DNA from 2 places in the Micromonospora sp. LOL_021 genome. Region 1 is predicted to be linked to the other one. Evidence: riboswitches for the same ligand, from Rfam matches in the RefSeq annotation. Region 1 holds a riboswitch; the other holds the start of a gene.
The links. Region 1 has a riboswitch for cobalamin ahead of ACFHWT_RS14435 (VWA domain-containing protein). Riboswitches for the same ligand answer to the same signal wherever they lie in the genome.
Positions count from the first base shown of each region.

Region 2: linked by a shared signal. The riboswitch ahead of ACFHWT_RS28055 (ribonucleoside-diphosphate reductase subunit alpha) and the one ahead of ACFHWT_RS14435 (VWA domain-containing protein) in region 1 are both predicted to bind cobalamin.

Region 1 covers NZ_JBHMIN010000018.1:70,091-80,181, forward strand. Annotated here, with positions in the region: partial or broken gene ACFHWT_RS14390 (ASCH domain-containing protein) at 1-399, shown strand, start outside; partial or broken gene ACFHWT_RS14395 (maleylpyruvate isomerase N-terminal domain-containing protein) at 448-1,131, shown strand; gene ACFHWT_RS14400 (hypothetical protein) at 1,240-1,911, shown strand; gene ACFHWT_RS14405 (aldehyde dehydrogenase family protein) at 2,071-2,673, shown strand; gene adhE (bifunctional acetaldehyde-CoA/alcohol dehydrogenase) at 2,610-4,712, shown strand; gene ACFHWT_RS14415 (hypothetical protein) at 4,847-5,005, opposite strand; gene ACFHWT_RS14420 (hypothetical protein) at 5,257-5,598, opposite strand; gene ACFHWT_RS14425 (CbtA family protein) at 5,646-6,404, opposite strand; gene ACFHWT_RS14430 (CbtB domain-containing protein) at 6,420-6,620, opposite strand; cobalamin riboswitch at 6,652-6,825, opposite strand; cobalamin riboswitch at 6,937-7,064, shown strand; gene ACFHWT_RS14435 (VWA domain-containing protein) at 7,145-9,193, shown strand; gene cobO (cob(I)yrinic acid a,c-diamide adenosyltransferase) at 9,193-9,795, shown strand; gene ACFHWT_RS14445 (cobyrinate a,c-diamide synthase) at 9,789-10,091, shown strand, end outside.
Region 2 covers NZ_JBHMIN010000065.1:12,252-22,342, forward strand. Annotated here, with positions in the region: gene ACFHWT_RS28035 (DUF4434 domain-containing protein) at 1-74, shown strand, start outside; gene ACFHWT_RS28040 (N-acetylmannosamine-6-phosphate 2-epimerase) at 71-868, shown strand; gene ACFHWT_RS28045 (ROK family protein) at 868-1,836, shown strand; gene ACFHWT_RS28050 (hypothetical protein) at 1,814-2,359, opposite strand; cobalamin riboswitch at 2,455-2,665, shown strand; gene ACFHWT_RS28055 (ribonucleoside-diphosphate reductase subunit alpha) at 2,805-5,144, shown strand; gene ACFHWT_RS28060 (ribonucleotide-diphosphate reductase subunit beta) at 5,141-6,232, shown strand; gene ACFHWT_RS28065 (aspartate aminotransferase family protein) at 6,264-7,580, opposite strand; gene ACFHWT_RS28070 (aminotransferase class III-fold pyridoxal phosphate-dependent enzyme) at 7,577-8,953, opposite strand; gene ACFHWT_RS28075 (aldehyde dehydrogenase family protein) at 8,953-10,091, opposite strand, start outside.

The sequences.
Region 1 (10,091 bases):
CACCTCGACCATGTACCGAAGGCCCAGTTCGCCTTTCCCGGGCCGCTGCGCGACCGGCTGGTCGCGGCAATCCTCACCGGCGAGAAGACTTCCACGTCCGGGCTGCTGTGCGAGTACGAGGACGGGCCGCTGCCGGTCGTAGGGGAGCGGTCTGTGCTGGTGGATTCGGCGGACCGGCCCTGCGCGGTGCTGGAGACCACAGAGGTACGGGTGGTCCCACTGGCCGAGGTAGACCTAGCTCACGCCGTCGACGAAGGTGAAGGGTTCACCGACGTCGCCGGCTGGCGCCGCGCGCACATCGACTTCTGGCAGTCGGCACCGATGCGGGCTGCCCTCGGTGACGAGACGTTCACCGTTGATGACCGGACGATGGTGGTGGCCGAACGGTTCCGTGTCGTACAGCGGATCTGGCGGTCCGACGAGGTGGCCCTCGCCTACGCCGCCGAGAGCCGGGCGGCGGTCGACGCGCTCCGGGCCGTACCGGAGGCGGACTTCGATCGGCCGACCGGATGCGCGCCGTGGACAGTCAAGGAACTGCTTGCACACACCGTGATCGCGTTGTCCCGTACCGTCGAGATGCTCGACGACAGCGCACCCGCCGCCGGTCCTGACGGTCCGGTGGACGCGGTCGGCTACTACGCGCCCGACGCACGGTTCCGTCCCGATGCGGACGGCGGGCGGATCGCCGACGCTCAGCGGTGGGCGGCGGCCCGTACGGTCACCGCCGCTGTCGACGAGCTGGCGGCGCGGGCGGCGACCGCCGCCACCCGGGTCGCGGCGCAGCCGCCGGACCGCCTGGTCGTCACCCGGCACGGTGACCTGATGACGCTGACCGACTTTCAGGCCACCCGGGTCGTCGAGCTCGCGGTCCACGGTGTCGACCTGGCCGACGCCCTCGGTGTGGCGTCGTGGCTGACCGCCCCGGCGGCGGACCTGGTGGTGGCGCTGTCGGCGGGCACCACACTGGCACCGCTGCGGGCGGCGCGCGGATGGGACCGGCCGACGTTGGTACGCGCGGTCACCGGGCGGGTCGAGTCAGGTGACGTGGATCCGGCGGAACTGCATCCGCCGGGGGTGCGCTCACCGTTCTTCGGCGGCACGCACCGTCCCACTGTGGTTGGCGAAGAGTAGCGGGACCGACCTGCCCTCGAAGCGCCTTGCGACTGCCCGTAGGTTGACAGCGACAAGGCCACAACGAGACCCTTTCGCGATTCTGACTCTTGCTGCTGGAGGTTTGCCGTGGACTGGTCCCTCGGAAACATACTGATTCTGCTGGTCGTGGTGTTGCTCGGCGCAGTCGCCGGGTGGCTCGTGATGAGCCGCCGGTCTGCGGCCGGCAAGGATGCCCCGGTGAAGCCCGAGGCGACTGCCGCCGTCGAGCCGCCGACCGCTACCTCGGAGGAGCCGTCGCCGGCCGAACCGGCCCGTCCGGAACCCGCATCGCCGGCCGATCCGGTCAAGACCGAACCCGCCACCGAGGTTCCCGCCGAGTCCGCCGCGGTTGCCACGGCCGAGCCGGCCAGTGTCGAGCCGGTCACTACCGCCGAAGCGGCCAGCCCTGAGCCGGCCAACCCTGAGCAGGTGCCGGCAGCCGAGTCGGCCACCGCCGCTGAGCCGGTCGCCGACTCGCCCACCGCTGCCGAGCCGCCCACCGCCGCTGAGCCGGTCGCCGACTCGCCCACCGCTGCCGAGGCTGGACCGGCGGACGACTTCCGACGCATCGAGGGCATCGGGCCGAAGATGGCCGCCGCCCTGCAGTCCGCCGGGATCCGCACGTACGAGCAGTTGGGCGCGACCGATGAGGCGGCGCTGCGCGCGGCGGTTCGCGCCGCCGGCGTACGGGCCACCGCCAGCCTGCCGACCTGGCCGGCCAAGGCCCGGGAGTTGGCCGCGGCGCGCTCCGCAAGCTGACCGGGTACGGCCCGGCGCCAGAGTGGACCGACGTCGGGTGACCTAGGTCCCGGCGATCGGGGACGTACGGCGGCAGCGTCCGATCACCGCACCGAGTGACGATGAGGTCGAGCACCGGCGGCAAGGTGCCGCCGGTGCCGACCGAACGAGGTGATCGGCATGACCGCAGTCGTCCAGGTGCACCCGAAGCCGGCCGCGCCGGCCGAGACAGAGGTCGCGATCGACGCCCTCGTCTCGGCGGCGTCGAAGGCACTCGACGACTACGCCGAATTCGACCAGGAGCGGATCGACACGATCGTCGGCAAGGCGTCGGTCGCCGCGCTCAGCCGCCACAGCGAACTGGCCCGGCTGGCGGTGCAGGAAACCGGCCGCGGCGTCTTCGAGGACAAAGCGGTGAAGAACATCTTCGCCTGCGAACACGTCACGCACAGCATGGCGGCGCTGAAGACGGTCGGCGTGGTCGGCCGTGACGACATCAGCGGCATCGTCGAGATCGCCGAGCCGGTCGGTGTGATCTGCGGCGTCACCCCGGTCACCAACCCGACATCGACGACGATCTTCAAGGCCCTGCTGGCGTTGAAGACCCGCAACCCGATCATTTTCGCCTTCCATCCGGCCGCCCAGCGGTGCAGCGCCGAAGCGGCCCGGGTGGTCCGCGACGCGGCGGTCGCCGCCGGCGCGCCGGCGCACTGCATCCAGTGGATCGAGCACCCGTCGGTCGAGGCGACCGGGGCGTTGATGCGCCACGACGGGTCGCGCTGATCCTCGCCACCGGTGGCAACGGCATGGTGCGGGCGGCGTACTCGGCGGGCAAACCGGCGCTCGGCGTGGGTGCCGGCAACGTCCCGGCCTACCTGGAACGGACCGCGAAGCTGGCCCGCGCGGTCAACGACGTGGTGCTGTCCAAGACGTTCGACAACGGCATGGTCTGCGCCTCGGAGCAGGCGGTCATCGTCGACGACATCTACGAATCGGCGATGGCCGAGTTCGCGAAGCTGCACGCGCACCGGGCGACTCCGCAGCAGAAGCGGCAACTGGAGGAGCTGCTGTTCGGTGCCGCCGCCGGATCGGCGGGCTGCGCCGGAGCCAAACTCAACCCGGCGGTCGTCGGGCAGTCCCCGGTATGGATCGCACGGCAGGCCGGGTTCACCGTACCCGCCGACACGTCGATCGTTCTGGTCGAGGTCGACCAGGTCGGCCCGGCCGAGCCGTTGACCAGGGAGAAGCTCTGCCCGGTGCTGGCGGTGTTGCGCGCCGACGGACACGTCACCGGCATCCGGTACGCCGAGCAGATGGTCGAGTTCCACGGCCTCGGCCACAGCGCCGTCATCCACACCAGCGACGCCGACCTCGCCGAGGAGTTCGGCCGGCGGGTCAAGGCGGTACGGATCATCTGGAACGCGCCGGCCTCGCAGGGTGCGATCGGTGACATGTACAACGCGATCGCGCCGTCGTTGACGCTGGGTTGCGGCAGCTACGGGCGCAACTCGGTGTCGAGCAACGTGACCGCCGTCCACCTGCTCAACATCAAGCGGGTGGCGAGGCGAACCAACAACCTGCAGTGGTTCAAGGTGCCGCCGAAGATCTACTTCGAGCCGCACGCGATCCGCTACCTGGCCGACATGCCGGACGTGCACCGGGTCACCGTGGTCACCGACGCGACGATGACCCGGCTCGGGTTCGTCGACCGGATCCTCACCGTGTTGCAGGGCCGGTCGCGAGGGGTCGCACTGCAGATCATCGACACCGTCGAACCGGAGCCGAGCATCCGTACCGTGGACGCCGGTGCCGAACAGATGCGCCACTTCCGGCCGGACACCATCATCGCCCTCGGCGGCGGCTCGGTGATGGACGCGGCCAAGGTGATGTGGCTGCGCTACGAACATCCCGGGGTGGTCTTCGCCGACATGCGGGAGAAGTTCTTCGACATCCGCAAGCGGGCGTTCACCTTCCCGGCTCCGGGAGAATTGGCGAAGCTGGTCTGCATCCCGACCACGTCGGGCACCGGGGCCGAGGTCACCCCGTTCGCGGTGATCACCGACACGGTGACCGGCAGGAAGTACCCGCTGGCCGACTACGTGCTCACCCCGAACGTGGCGATCATCGACCCGGTGCTCGCCGCCGACCTGCCGGCGGTGGTGACCGCCGACAGCGGCTTCGACGCGTTGACCCACGCCACCGAGTCGTACGTGTCGGTGTACGCCAACGACTACACCGACGGGCTCGCTCTGCAGGCGATCCGGCTGATCTTCGCCTACCTGGAGCGGGCGGTGCGTGACGGCGCCGCCGACCCCGAGGCCCGGGAGAAGATGCACAACGCCGGCACCATAGCCGGAATGGCGTTCGGCAACGCCTTCCTCGGCATAGTGCACGCCATGTCGCACACCCTCGGCGCGACGTTCCACATCGCCCACGGTCGGACCAACGCGATCCTGATGCCGCACGTGATCCGCTACAACGGGGCGCGGCCCGGCAAGCTGTCCGGTTGGCCGAAGTACGAGAACTACCGGGCTCCGGAGCGGTTCCAGGAGATCGCCCGGATGCTCGGCCTGCCGGCGGCCACCCCCGCCGAGGGAGTCGAGTCGTACGCCGCCGCCGTCGAACGGTTGCGTGACGCGGTCGGCATCGAGCCGTCGTTTCGGGCGGTCGGGGTGGACGAAGCGTCGTTCCTGGCCAGCCTGCCGCAACAGGCGGTCAACGCCTACGAGGACCAGTGCGCACCGGCCAACCCGCGGATGCCGATGCTCGACGACATGCAGCAGATCATGCGCACCGCGTACTACGGCACCGCCGGTGGCTGATCGTCTCCGTCCGGCTGCTGCTCGCTGCCGCAGCCGGACCTGTCCCACCTGCCCGTCCGGCCCGGCATCACTGTTGCTCGGGGAACGCCACGCAGTTGGCGCAGCCCGGACTTGGCACGGGTAACTCCGTCTGTTCATGGGAGATGACCAGACTGCTGGGCGAGATGCTCGACGCTGCGGTCGTCAACGGTGGGCGGCCGCTGCAGCACCCGGACCCGGTCGCGGGCGCCGGCCCGGCTGCCCAGGCTGCGTACCGTTGGGCGGTCCGGGCCGGGCAGGTCGATACCGTGCACGGTACGGAAACGCTGGCGCCAGATGTCCTGCCGCCGTACCGGCCGCGCGGCCGGCGTGGCCGCTCAGCTCGTCGAGCGCGACCTTGACGCGTTTGCGGGTCAGCCCCGGCTCATGGGCGAGCTGCGCGCTGCTGCGGGCATCCGAACATGGTCAACGTCCGGTGGCCGTGATCCGGGGCAGGCGCACGTTCGGGGGCGTCGCTTGTCGGCCGCCGGATCGCGGCGGCCGACAAGCGACGGCACCACGCGGGTCAGGGCGTCGAGGCAGACCTTCCCCAGCGAGGGGCGGCGAACCACAGCCCGGCGAGCCGGTCCGGGGGTGCTGCCAGGCCCGGCCCGCCGGCCGCGATCCACTCGACGACACTCGACAGTGACGTCTCGTCGAGCACGCCGCCGAGCCACACCGGGCGGGCGCCCAGTCGGCGGGCCAGCGCGGCCGGCTGCACCACCACCACGTTGGACCGGTCACAGGCGTTGAGGCAGTCGGACACCCGTACCGACCCGGCGGCGCGCAGGACGTCGAGCTGCCGGTCGTGGTCGACGTCCGGGTGTTTGCGGCGGGTGCCGCAACAGCAGCCCCGGCAGACGGTCACCCGGACGGAGTGCCTGGGTGCCGCGCCCGCCGCGCCGTCCTCCGCCGTCACGCGACGTTGGCGAGCGTGGTCCGCCGATCACCGGTCCGGGCCGGGGTGAGCAGCAGTCCGAACACCACCCCGAGGACCGTCCACATCGTGGCGAGCTGCGCCAGCGAGGCGAGTCGGAACTCCCACAGCAGCGCCGCCGGGATGTCGGCGGGCACGTCGACCCCGGTGGCCGGCCAGAGCGCCAGCAGCAGGGCGTACCCGACGACGGCCAGCGCCGCCGCGACCACCGTCCGGTAGGGTGCCGGCCGCGCCCAGCCGGCCAGCCGTCGGTGGGCCAGCAGCGCCAGCCAGCTGACGGCGGCTGCGGCGATGATGAACGACAGGTACTGTCCGGTGCGTTGGTTGACGGTGTCCGGGTCGCCGACACCCGGCGGGTTGGCCGGGAAGTGGATCGCCGGTAGCAGCGCCACCACGACGAAGCCGAGCCCGGCGAGCAGCCCCACCCGGCGGAAGTCGTCACGGCCGGGCAGCAGGTGCCGGGTCGCCGCGAAGACCACGGCGACGATCAACGCCAGGCACAGCGCCACCGCGACGGTGGCGACCAGCCCACCGAAGACCTGCATGGCCCGACCGACCAACTCCTCGTCGTGGCTGTGTCCGGCCGTCCCGGTCGCCGCGCGGGCCTCCTCGACGACCAGCGCAGACTCGATCTGCGGTTCGACGATCAGCAGGGCCGCCACCGCGCCCGTCACGCCGGCGGCCGCACCGGCGAGCAGGCCGCGGCTCAGCACCGTGCTGAACGGGTAGGTGCTCACGGAGCTGACCCCCGCTCAGTGGCACGGGACGCCGAGGGCGTGCCGGCCGTCGTGGGTGAACTCGTGCACGAACTCGGCGGCACCGGCCAGCACCAGCCCGTTGTCCTGCGCGACCAGGTAGATGACGACCGCCGCGACGGCGGCCAGCAACCAACCGACGAGCGGTACGCGGATGGCGGTGGTGGTGACGTCTCCGCCGACAGAAGGTGCAGTCATGCCAGGAAATCCTCTCGTCCATGCCTCGTGGCGATGCGGTGCATGCCACGGCCGGTCTCCTGGCTCCCGGATCGTCGCGGCCGTCCCGCCTTCCCGGACGTCGTCGGCCCAGTGGCTTGGTGGAACGGACACTTCCCGGTCACAGTGGCGAGGACCACGCCGGACTCACACCGGCTTCCCGAACACCGTGGCCTGCGCAGCGTACCGCCGTCGTGACCGCCCGGGCAATGGCTGCGGCCGTGGCAGGTACCGGGACCGGCGCCACATTGACGGTGGACCTTCGGTGGGGGAGCATGACCGGCACGAGCGGTGCGCGGAGGAACCCGGTGCGAATCCGGGGCGGTCCCGCCACTGTGACCGGTGAGTCGCATCCCCATGAGACAGCCACTGCCCCGATGGCGGGAAGGCTCGGGACGCGATGTCGATCCGGCAGCCAGGAGACTCCGGCCGCTCGCTGGTCCACCGGTACGCGGGCGTGGACACCCGCGGGAGGGATTCACCATGCACACCTGTCGGCCCCTGCCATGACGCCGTACCCGTTCACCGCCGTCGTCGGCCTGCCCGACCTGCGGCAGGCACTGTTGCTCGCCGCGGTGCACCCCGGCATCGGCGGAGTGCTCATCCGGGGTGAGAAGGGCACTGCAAAGTCGACGATCGTCCGCGCGCTGGCCGGGCTGCTACCGGAGGTCGACCGGGTGCTCGGCTGCCGGTTCGGCTGCGACCCGGCGGCCCCGGACCCAATCTGCCCGGACGGGCCGCACACCGCGCCGGTGACCGCACGCGGCGGCCCGGCCGCCCTGGTCGAGTTGCCGGTCGGCGCCACTGAGGACCGGGTCGTCGGCACCCTCGACATTCAGCGGGTGCTCAGCGCCGGCGTGAAGGCGTACGAGCCGGGGCTGCTCGCCGCCGCGCACCGGGGCCTGCTCTACGTCGATGAGGTCAACCTGTTGCCGGACCATCTGGTGGACCTGCTGCTGGACGCGGCGGCGATGGGCCGGGCGCACGTCGAACGCGACGGGGTGTCGGTCAGCCACGCCGCCCGGTTCCTGCTGGTCGGCACGATGAACCCGGAGGAGGGCGAGCCGCGTCCACAGTTGCTGGACCGCTTCGGGCTGATGGTGTCGGTGGCCGCGCCGACCGAGGTGGCCGACCGGGCCGAGGTGGTGCGCCGGCGGCTCGCGTACGAGACCGACCCGGTGGCGTTCGCGGACCGCTGGCGGTCCGCCGACAACCAGCTCGCACTGCGGGTACGCGACGCGCGGGCGGCCCTGCCCGCGGTCACGCTGCCCGATGCCGAGATCGACCGGATCGCCCGGATCTGCCTGGCGTACCAGGTGGACGGTATGCGGGCCGACATCGTGATGGCCCGCGCCGCCGTCGCGCTGGCCGCCTGGCGCGGTCAGACGGCGGTCACCGCCGCCGAGGTCGCCGACGCGGCCAGGCTGGCGCTGCCGCACCGGCGGCGCCGTGACCCGCTCGACCCGCCCGGCGCTGACGAGCAGCGCCTCGACGAGGTGCTGCGTGACGAGTGCAGCGACGACGACCCCGACCCTCCGCTCCCGCCGGGTCCGCCACCACCGGACGGCGGCCTGCCGCAGGGTCCGCCACCACCGGACGGCGGCCCGTCACCCGGCCCGCCCGAGTCCGACGGCGGCCCGCTTTCCGAGCCAGCTACGCCGGACGCCGGTGGGCCGGCGGCCGGTGCCGAGCAGCCGGACGGCGTACCGCCGGACGGTCCGGCTCCGGCGGCGGCCGGGCCCGCGTACCGGCCCCGGACACTGCGCCTACCCGGGCTCGGTGCCGGCGCGACGCCCGGCCGACGTTCGGCGGCCCACGCCGACCGGGGCCGAGTGGTCGGTGCCGGATCACCGACCGGACGGCCGTCGACGGTGCATCTACCGGCCACGGTGCGCGCCGCCGCGTCCCGGGGCGCCCGCCGGATCACCCCCGCCGACCTGCGCCAGGCCCGCTACGTCGGCCAGGAGGCGAACCTGATCCTGTTCGTGGTCGACGCCTCCGGGTCGATGGCGGCCCGGCAGCGAATGACCGTGGTCAAGACCGCCGTGCTGTCGCTGCTGCGCGACGCCTACCACCGGCGGGACCGGATCGGGATGATTACCTTCCGGGGTGCCGCCGCCGACGTGGTGCTGCCGCCGACCAGCAGCCACGAGGTGGCCGTCGCCAAGCTCGCGCAGCTGCGCACCGGTGGCCGTACCCCGATCGCCGCCGGGCTACGGGCCGCCGCGGCCACCGTCGCCGCCGAGCGCCGCCGCGACCCACGTCGCCGGCCGCTGGTGCTGCTGGTCACCGACGGGCGGTCGACCAGCGGGCCGGATCCGATAGCCCTGGCGCCGCTGCTCGCCGGCACCGCGATGGTGGTGCTCGACTGCGAGTCCGGTCCGGTGCGACTGGGCCTGGCCCGGCGGCTCGCCACCGGCTTCGACGCCGAATGGCTGCCGCTGGAGGCGCTGTCGGCGGTGGTGCCGCAGCCGGGCGCCGTCACCCGGGCGATCGCGACGAACCGGGCCGGCGCCCCGAGCCGGGCCGGCCTCGCCGCCGGGAGGGCCGCCTGATGCCACAGGGCAGACCGGAACACGTCCCCGACGACGGGCTGACCACCCGGGCCCGGCGCCGTCAGCCGGTGCTCGCGGTGCACACCGGACCAGGTAAGGGCAAGTCGACCGCGGCCTTCGGGATGGCGTTGCGGGCCTGGTCGGCCGGCTGGCCGGTGGTCGTCTACCAGTTCGTCAAGTCGCCGAAGTGGAAGGTCGGTGAGGAGGCGGCCCTGCGTACCCTCGGCGAGTCCGGCCGGGGTGCCCCGGTCACCTGGCACAAGATGGGGGAAGGCTGGTCCTGGATTCAGCGCCCGGGCACCGAGCGTGATCACGCCGCCGAAGCCGCCGAGGGCTGGGCCCAGATTCGCCGAGATCTGGCCGCCGAGGCGTACCGATTCTACGTGCTGGACGAATTCACCTACCCGATCAAGTGGGGCTGGATCGACGTCGCGGAGGTGGTGTCGGTGCTGCGGGACCGGCCCGGCAGTCAGCACGTGGTGGTCACCGGCCGGGACGCCGCCCCGGAGTTGATCGACCTCGCCGACCTGGTGACCGAGATGACCAAGGTCAAGCATCCGATGGACGCCGGCCGCAAGGGCCAGCAGGGCATCGAGTGGTAGCCGTACCCCGGGTGGTGATCGCCGCACCCGGCTCCGGGCACGGCAAGACCACGGTGGCCACCGGCCTGCTCGCCGCCTACGCGGCCCGGGGTGTCCGGGTCGCCGGCTTCAAAGTCGGCCCGGACTACATCGACCCCGGCTACCACGCGCTCGCCGCCGGCCGGCCCGGCCGCAACCTGGACCCGGTGCTGGTCGGTGAGGAGCGCGTCGCGCCACTGTTCGCCCACGGCGCCGCTGGGGCCGACCTCGCGGTCATCGAGGGCGTGATGGGGCTCTACGACGGCCGAGTCGGCGGC
Region 2 (10,091 bases), on a different contig from region 1:
ACTCGGTGTGGCCGGCGGCCCGCAACCTCTACGACCGCTACGGCGAGTTTCTCACCTCCCGGGGTGCCCGATGATCCCGTCGCAAGACCCGGTGACCCCGCCGCACGACCCGGCGGCGCCTCCGCAGGACCCGGCCGCCCCGCGGCTGGACCCGGTGGCGGCGATCGTCGGCGGCCTGGTGGTCTCCTGTCAGGCCCCCGAGGGGCATCCGCTGCGGGTACCGTCGGTCATCGCCCGGCTCGCCGAGTGCGCCGCCCTCGGTGGTGCCGCCGCCGTACGGGTCAACCACCCCGACGACGTACGGGCGGTGAAGTCCGCCGTGGACCTTCCGGTGATCGCGCTGCACAAGGAGCGGGCCGCCGACCGCGACCTGATCACCCCACGCTGGGAGCTGGTCGAGGCGCTCGCCGCCGCCGGTGCCGACGTCGTCGCCGTCGAGGCCACCGGACGGGGCGAGCTGCCGGTTGACGCCCTGGTCGCCCGCGTCCACGGGCAGCTCGGCCTGCCCGTGATGGCCGACGTGGCAACCGTCGACCAGGGCACCGCCGCCTGGGCGGCCGGCGCGGACCTGGTGGCCACCACACTGTCCGGGTACACCCCGGACAGCCCACGGCAGGAGGCTCCCGATCTCGACCTCGTCGCGGCGCTCACCGCCGCCGGGGTCCGGACCGTCGCCGAGGGTCGGTTCGCCACCCCCGACCAGGTGCGTGCCGCGTTCGCCGCAGGGGCGTACGCGACGGTCGTCGGAACCGCGATCACCGACCCGGTCGCGTTGACCCGGGGCCTCGCCGCAGCCGCTCCACGCCCGACCGGCCCGGCCGGTGCCGCCAGCGCAGACAGTTCGGCCAGCCTGGCTGGGCAGCACTGATGGCGGCAGCCATGGCCGGCACCGACGGCCCGGTCACCATCGGTGTCGACATCGGAGGCACGAAGATCGCCGCCGCGCTCGTCGGCGTCGACGGCGCTGTCGGCCCACTGCGCCGGGTGCCGACGCCGGCCGCCGAGGGCGCCGCCGCGGTACTCGCCGCCGCGATCGATTTGGCCCGTCAGGTCGGGCGGGACGCGGCTGGGACCCCGGTCGCCTGCGGGGTCGGCACCGCTGGCGCCGTCGACCCGGCGGGTCGGGTCACCCACGCCACCGACACCCTGCCCGGCTGGCGGGGCACCGACGTGCGGGCAGCGTTCACCGCCGCCCTCGGCCTGCCGGTCGTGGTGTGCAACGACGTACACGCGATGGCCGCCGGTGAGGCATGGTGCGGCGCCGCCGCCGACGCCCGGGACGCGCTCGTCGTCGCCGCCGGCACCGGCATCGGCGGCGCGATCGTGGTCGGCGGCGACGTGGTGGTGGGCCGGCACGGGTTCGCCGGCAGCGTCGGGCATCTGCCGGCCGCCCGGCACCTCGGCCGACGTTGCGGTTGCGGCGCGGTCGACCACGTCGAGGCGTACGCGGCCGGCCCGGCGATCGCCGCCGAGTACGCGGCCCGGACCGGTCGCGGCGCGGCACCGCCCCTGGAGGAGGTCGCGGCGGCGGCTGCCGGCGGTGATCCGGTGGCGGTCGAGGTGACCGACCTGGCCGCCCGGGTGCTGGGCGAAGGGCTGGCAACCGCCGCCAACCTGCTCGATCCCGAGGTGGTCGTCCTCGGCGGTGGCGTCGTCGGACTCGGCGACCGGTTCGTCGCCGACGTGCGCGCCGCGCTGCACGCGGCGGCGCTGCCCGGGATCGACCGGCTGCCGGTGCGTACCGCCCGGCTCGGCAACGCCGCAGTGCTGGCCGGCGCCGCGCTACTCGCCGGCCGGGTCCGCACCGGCCGGATCAGCGCCGGCCGAGGTCGATGACGGGCTCGGCGCCACCTCCTCCGCTGGTCGCCGCGTCGCCCCCGCTGGCACCGGTCGGCCGGTCCGATCGTCGACCCGGATTGAGCCACAGCGAACCGATCGCCAGGATCAGCAACAGGTGTACGGCGGATTCGCCGCCTCCCTTATGGATCCAGCCCTGCCAGCCCGGCATGACGCCCAGCAGCAGTTCGCGCTGCGCGTCGATGTCCGGTGCGATGACGAACGACAGGGCGATCAGCGCCACGGTCGACACGCTGAAGCCGACGACCAGGCCCACCCGGCACCGTCGGGGCCGTCGCCGGGGTCCGACGGTCAGCGCCCAGACGGCCAGGCTGCTCACCGCCGCGATCCCGAGCATCGGCAGGTACGGCGTACCGGGCGAGGTGATCCCGGCCAGGGCGTTGTTCAGGTCGAACACCACACCGGCCCGCAGCCCGGTCGCCTGGATGCTGAGCACCCCGACGACGCCGACGAGCAGGGTGCCGAGCACCGCCCCGTACAGACCCCATAGCACGCTTCTCACCCGACGGACCCCTCCTCCTCGTACCCGGTGCGATCCGATGCCGCGACACGCCGAACACAGTATCTGGTGTTGCGTCTTCTGGCTCGCACCCATATATGGTGTACCCCGCAGCTGGTTCGGCCGCCCCTCGGCGGTGGTCGAGGCAAGAGGGAACCCGGTGTGAGTCCGGGACTGCCCCGCAGCGGTGAGTGGGAACGACCGCCGTCACCGAGCACTGGACCCGTGGTGGGTCCGGGAAGCGACGGCCAGTAGGTACGAGCACGACGCCCACGAGTCCGAAGACCTGCCAGCGTGCCGCACGCGTCGCGTGCGGTGGTCGAAGGCCGCGCGGGACGGCCGACGCCGACGACCGGTTCACACCGGCGGAGCAGACCGCCAGGTGGGCGACCGGTGGCGTCCTCCCCGCGTGTCCTCGACCGGTGGACAGGCACGACAAGGGGAACCGATGCAGGTACGCAAGCGCAACGGCGACACCGAACCGGTGGACGTCAACAAGATCGTCAAGGCGGTCGAACACTGGGTCGCCGACCTGACCGAGGTCGACCCGCTGCGGGTGGCGACCCGGACGATCAGCGGACTGTACGACGGGGCGACAACCGCCGAGCTGGACAAGCTGTCCATCCAGACGGCGGCGGAGCTGATCGGCGAGGAGCCGCAGTACTCGAAGCTGGCGGCCCGGCTGCTCGCCGCCTACGTGGACAAGGAGGTCCGCGGCCAGCAGGTGGCCAGCTTCAGCCAGTCGATCCGCTACGCCCACGGACTCGGGCTGATCGCCGACGACACCGCGGCCTTCGTGGCCCGCAACGCCCGCAAACTCGACGACGCCGTCGACGTCGACGGCGACCTGCGCTTCGAGTACTTCGGGCTGCGAACGGTGGCCGACCGCTACCTGCTGCGGCATCCGCAGACCCGGCTGGTGGTGGAGACGCCACAGTACTGGCTGCTGCGGGTGGCGTGCGGGCTGTCCCAGACGCCGGCCGAGGCGATCGACTTCTATCGGCTGATCTCCAGCCTGGCCTATTTGCCCAGCTCACCGACCCTGTTCAACTCGGGCACCCGGCACACCCAGATGTCGTCCTGCTTCCTGGTGGACTCGCCGCGTGACGAGCTCGACTCGATCTACGAGCGTTACCACCAGGTGGCGAAGCTGTCGAAGTTCTCCGGCGGGATCGGCATCTCCTGGTCGCGGATCCGCGGCCGGGGCGCGCTGATCCGGGGCACCAACGGCAAGTCCAACGGCATCGTGCCGTTCCTCAAGACGCTCGACGCCGGGGTCGCGGCGGTCAACCAGGGCGGCCGCCGCAAGGGCGCCGCCTGCGTCTACCTGGAGCCGTGGCACCCGGACGTCGAGGAGTTCCTGGAGCTGCGGGACAACACCGGCGAGGACGCCCGGCGCACCCACAACCTCAACCTGGCCAACTGGATCCCGGACGAGTTCATGCGGCGGGTCGAGGCGGACGCCGACTGGTCGCTGATCGACCCGTCCGACGCACCCGAGCTGCCCGACCTGTATGGCGAGGCGTTCGACGAGGCGTACCGGGCGGCGGAGAAGAAGGCGGTCCGGACGGTCAAGGCCCGCGACCTGTACGGGCGGATGATGCGCACCCTGGCGCAGACCGGCAACGGCTGGATGACGTTCAAGGACGCCGCGAACCGGATGTCCAACCAGACCGGCGAGCCGGGCAACACGATCCACCTGTCCAATCTGTGCACCGAGATCCTCGAGGTCAACAGCGACACCGAGACCGCCGTGTGCAACCTCGGGTCGGTCAACCTCGGCGCGCACGTCACCGCCGACGGCGTCGACTGGGACAAGCTGCGCGCCACGGTCCGTACCGCCGTGGTGTTCCTCGACCGGGTGATCGACATCAACTACTACCCGGCGGCGCAGGCGGCGGCGTCGAACCCGCGCTGGCGACCGGTCGGGCTGGGGCTGATGGGCCTGCAGGACGCGTTCTTCACGCTGCGGCTGCCGTTCGACTCGGCGCCGGCCCGGGAGCTGTCCACCCGCGTCCAGGAGGAGATCTTCCTGACCGCGCTGGAGACCTCCGCCGGGCTCGCCGAACGGTTCGGCCCGCATCCGGCGTACGCCGAGACCCGGGCCGCCCGGGGCGAGCTGCACCCGGACCTGTGGGGTGCCGAGCCGGGCCAGCCCGAGCGGTGGGCCCGGCTGCGGTCGACGATCGCCGCACACGGTCTGCGGAACTCGCTGCTGGTCGCGATCGCGCCGACCGCGACGATCGCCTCGATCGCCGGCTGCTACGAGTGCATCGAGCCGCAGGTGTCCAACCTGTTCAAACGCGAAACCATGTCCGGGGAGTTCCTGCAGATCAACACCTACCTGGTCGGCGAGCTGAAGGCGCGCGGGCTGTGGACGGCGCCGGTCCGGGAGCAGATCAAGCGGGCCGAGGGGTCGGTGCAGGGCCTCACGGACCTGCCCGCCGACGTGCGGGAGCTGTTCCGTACCGCATGGGAGCTGCCGCAACGGGCACTGATCGACCTGGCCGCCGCCCGCGCCCCGTACGTCGACCAGTCGCAGTCGCTGAACCTGTTTCTCAGCGCACCGACCATCGGCAAGCTCTCCTCGATGTACCTGTACGCCTGGAAGTCCGGGCTGAAGACCACCTACTACCTGCGGTCGCGTCCGGCGACCCGGATCCAGCAGGCCACCGTCGGCATCGCACCGGCCGCCACGCCGACCGTCAGGCCGGTCGTCGCGGCCGGCGACGACGAGGCGTTGGCCTGCTCCCTGGAAAACCCCGAAACCTGTGAGGCCTGCCAGTGACCACCGTCTCCGAAACCAGCAACGCCACCGCGACCGCCACCGCCACCAGCAACGCCGCCAGCGACGCCACGACCGGCGCCGGTCGGCGGCAGCTGCTGCTCGACCCCGGCATGGACCTGACCCTGCGGCCGATGCGGTATCCGCAGTTCTTCGACCGGTTCCGGGACGCGATCAAGAACACCTGGACGGTGGAGGAGGTCGACCTGCACTCCGACCTGCCGGACCTGGCCAAACTGTCGCCGGCCGAGCAGCACCTGGTGTCCCGGCTGGTCGCGTTCTTCGCCACCGGCGACACCATCGTCGCGAACAACCTGGTGCTCAACCTCTACCAGCACGTCAACTCCCCGGAGGGCCGGCTCTACCTGTCCCGGCAACTGTTCGAGGAGGCGGTGCACGTCCAGTTCTACCTGAACCTGCTGGACACCTACGTGCCGGACGAGCGGGAGCGGTTCGCGGCGTTCGCGGCGGTGGAGAACATCCCGTCGATCGCCCGTAAGGCCGAGTTCTGCTTCAGATGGATCGACTCCATCTTCGAGTTGCGGGAGCTGCGTACCCGCGCCGACCGGCGGGCCTTCCTGCTCAACCTGATCTGCTTCGCCGCCTGCATCGAGGGGCTGTTCTTCTACGGCGCCTTCGCGTACGTGTACTTCCTGCGTTCCCGGGGTCTGCTGCACGGTCTCGCCTCGGGCACCAACTGGGTGTTCCGCGACGAGTCGATGCACATGGCGTTCGCCTTCGACGTGGTGGACACGGTCCGCGCCGAGGAGCCGGACCTGTTCGACGCCGAGATGCAGCAGCAGGTCAAGGAGATGTTGGCCGAGGCGGTGGAGTGCGAGGTGCAGTTCGCTGCGGACCTGCTCGACCAGGGCGTGTCCGGGATGTCGTTGGCCGACATGCGGGAGTATCTGCAGCACGTCGCCGACCGGCGGCTCGCGGTGCTCGGCATCGAACCGATGTACGGGTCGAAGAACCCGTTCGCGTTCATGGAGCTGCAGGACGTGCAGGAGCTGTCCAACTTCTTCGAGCGGCGGGTGTCGGCGTACCAGGTCGGGGTGACCGGCTCGGTGACCTTCGACGACGACTTCTGACCCGCGTCCCCGCCCGGCCCGCCGCGACCGGCTACCCCGCTGCGGCCGGCTCGGTGACGGCGCGGATCGCCGCCGCCGTGCCCACCGCGATCTCCTCGACCTCGTCGGCGGAGACGACCAGCGGCGGGCCGAGCAGGATCACGTCACCGTCGACGCCGTCGGCGCAGCCGGTTCCGCTGTAGAGCAGCAGACCGGCGTGCCGGGCGGCGGCGACGACCCGTTCGGCGACCCGGGAGGTACGGCCGAACGGCCGCGCGGTCTGCCGGTCGGCTACCAGTTCGACGCCGACCAGCAGACCGCGACCGCGGACGTCCCCGACGTACGGTGAGTCGGCCAGCTCCCGGCGCAGGGCCCGGCGCAGCGACTCGCCGGCCCGCCGGCCGGCCGCGACGAGGTCGCGCTCGCGCAGCACCCGCAGCACCGCCCGGCCGGTGGCCGCGCCGACCAGGTGGTGCGAGTAGGTGAAGCCGTGGGTGAAACCGGTGCGCGCGATCGTGCCGTGCACCGGGCCGGCGGCGACGGCCAGCCCCAGCGGCCAGTAGCCCGAGCTGGCTCCCTTCGCCGCGACCAGGATGTCCGGGCGTACCCCCCAGTGGTCGATGCCGAACCAGGTGCCGGTGCGGCCGAAGCCGGTCATTACCTCGTCGGCGATGAGCAGCACCCCGTACCGGCGGCAGACCTCGGCGACGGCCGGCCAGTAGTCGTCCGGCGGGACGCAGGCGCCCAGCCCGGCCCCGGCGATCGGCTCGGCGATGAACGCCGCGACCGGCCGGGCCCGGCACAGTTCGGCCAGCGCCGCCGCGTGCCGCGCCCCGCAGCCGACCGGATGGGTGTCCGGGAACGGGCAGCGGTACTCGTACGGGGTCGAGGTGTGCACCGCCTGCCCCAGCCACGGCAGGTACGGCGCACGCAGCCCGGCCCGGCCGGAGACGTCCAACGCGCCCCGGGAGTTACCGTGGTAGGAGCCGACCCGGCCGACGACGAGGTGCCGGTCCTCGCCCCGGGCCAGGTGGTAGGCGCGGGCCATCTTCAGCGCGGTCTCCACCGCCTCGCTGCCGCCGGAGACCGGGAAGACCAACGGATCGTCCATCGGCAGTACGGCCGCGAGCTCGGCGGCGTACTCCTCCAGCACGTCGGCGCGGAACATCGAGCCGTGCGCGTACGCGACCGCGCCGGCCTGCTCGGCCTGCGCCCGGACCACCTCGGTGACGCCGTGGCCGATGCCGACGACGATCGCCCCGGCGGCCGCGTCGAGGTAGCGCTTGCCGGTGGTGTCCCACAGCTGCGCGCCGGACGCCGAGGCGATCCGTGGCGCGTCGTCGGACACCCGGCCGAAGACGTGGCTCATCCCGGTACGGCGACGGCCCCGCCGGCTGCGACCGCCCCGCCGGCTTCGACCTTTCCGTTGCCGGCGGCCTGCATGTCGGCGGCGACCTCGGCGACGGCCGCGCCGAACAGCCGCAGACCGGCCTGCGCCTGGGCCCGGGTGATCACCAGCGGTGGCGACATCCGTACCGCGTTGACGCCGGCCTCCAGCACCAGCAGGCCGCGACTGAACGCCGCCTGCTGCACCTGGCCGGCGATCTCGCCGGTGGGGAACTCGACGCCGATCATCAGGCCGACCCCGCGCACGTCGACGACCAGCCGGGGATACGCCTGCTGCAGCTCGCGCAGCCCGGCGAGCAGGAACTCACCCTGCTCGATGGCGTTGTCCAGCAGGCCCTCGTCCTGGATGACCCGCAGGGTGGCGAGGCCGGCGGCGCACGGCACCGGGCTGCCGCCGTAGGTGGAGCCGTGCGCGCCCGGACCCCACGCCTCCATCAGCTCGGACCGGGCCAGGAACGCGCCCAGCGGCAGGCCGGAGGCGATGCCCTTCGCGCTGATCAGGATGTCCGGCTGTACGCCGGTGTGCTCGATCGCCCACATCCGGCCGGTGCGGCCCATGCCGCACTGCACCTCGTCGGCGACGAGCAGGATCCCGTGCCGATCGCAGATCCGCCGCAGCCGGGCGAGCCAGCCGGCCGGCGGCACGATGAAGCCACCCTCACCCTGGATCGGTTCGACGAAGATCGCCGCGACCTCGCTCGGATCCACCTGGTGCTCGAACAGCACCTCCTCGATGAAGTCCAGCGACGCCGGGGCGTAGGGCGCGTGCAGTACGCCGGGCAGCAGCGGGCCGAATCCCTTGTGGTACTTGGACTTCGACCCGGTCAGCGTCATCGCCCCGTAGGTGCGGCCGTGGAACGATCCGTAGAAGCTGATCACGTACTGCCGGCCGGTGGCGTACCGGGACAGCTTCAGCGCGCCCTCGACGGCCTCGGCCCCGGAGTTGGTCAGGAAGACCCGTACCGGCCCGTCCATCGGAGCGGTCGCGGCCAGCGCCTGGCACATCTGGCCGTACAGCGGCAGGTAGAAGTCGCTGGCCGAGTAGTGCAGCAGGGTCGCGGCCTGCTGCTGCACCGCCTCGACGACCGTGGGGTGGCAGTGGCCGGTGGAGGTGACCGCGATCCCGGCGTTGAAGTCGAGGAACAGGTTGCCGTCGACATCCTCGACGACGGTGCCGTGGCCGCGCCGGGGCGCGATCGCGTAGGCGCGGGGCAGCGACGGGCTGGTCACCGCCTGGTCGCGGGCCAGCACTTCGCGGGCCTGCGGTCCGGGCAGTTCGGTGACCAGGTGCGGTTGCGGGCGGTCCGGGTCGAACCAGTCGGGGATCGTCGTCATCAGGCCACCACCGTCTGCGACTGCTCGCGGAGGAACTGCTGCAGGTAGTACGGTCCGCCACCGGCCTTGCCGGTGCTGCCGGAGCCCTTCCAGCCGCCGAACGGCTGCACCCCGGGCCAGGCGCCGGTGGTGGCGCCGGCCGGCCGGTTGACGTAGACGACGCCGGCTTCGATCCGGTCGAGGAAGTGGTCGATCTCGCCCTGGTCGGTGGAGAAGAACCCGGCGGTCAGGCCCAGTGGCACACTGTTGGCCCGGTCCAGGCCCTCGTCGACCGAGTCGACCGGGCTGACCGCCACGAACGGCACGAACAGCTCCCGCTGGAACAGGTCGTCGTCGGGCGGTACGTCGGCGACGACGGCCGGTGCGAGGTAGTAGCCGTCGGGGCGGCCGTCGACCCCGGCGAGCACCTGGCCGCCGGTGACCACCCGGCCGATGGTCGCGGCGTGCGCGACGGCCTCGCCGTAGCGGCGTACGGCGGCGGCGTCGATGACCGGACCGAGGTACGTGTCGCGGGCCAGCGGGTCGCCGACGACCAGCGACTCGGCCCGTTCGGCGAGCCGGGCGACGAACTCGTCGTGGAGTTCGCGCGCCACGTACACCCGGGAGCAGGCCGAACACTTCTGGCCGGAGAAGCCGAACGCGGAGCGGGCGACGCCGGAGACGGCCCGGTCCAGGTCGGCCCGGGCCGAGACGATCGCGGCGTTCTTGCCGCCCATCTCGCAGATCACCGGCCTCGGGTAGGCGCCGATGAACGCCCGGATGATCGACATGCCGGTCTCGTACGACCCGGTGAAGGTGAGGCCGCCGACGCCGGGGTGCGCCACCAGCGTCCGGCCCGGGCCGTCGCCGCCGGGGAGGAAGTGCGCGACGCCGGTCGGTAGCCCGGCGTCGACCAGGCACTCGAAGAACTTCCAGGCCGAGAAGGTGCCCTGCAGGCTGGGTTTGAGGACGAGGGTGTTGCCGGCGACCAGCGCCGCGCCGGCCGGCCCGGCGGTCAACGCCATCGGGAAGTTGAACGGGCTGATCACCGCCCAGACGCCGTACGGCTTGAGCACACTGCGGGTGGACTCGTTCGCGGCGATGGTCGCCATCGGCTGGTCGAAACCGTGGTGCTTGTCGTACATGTCGCAGTAGTAGC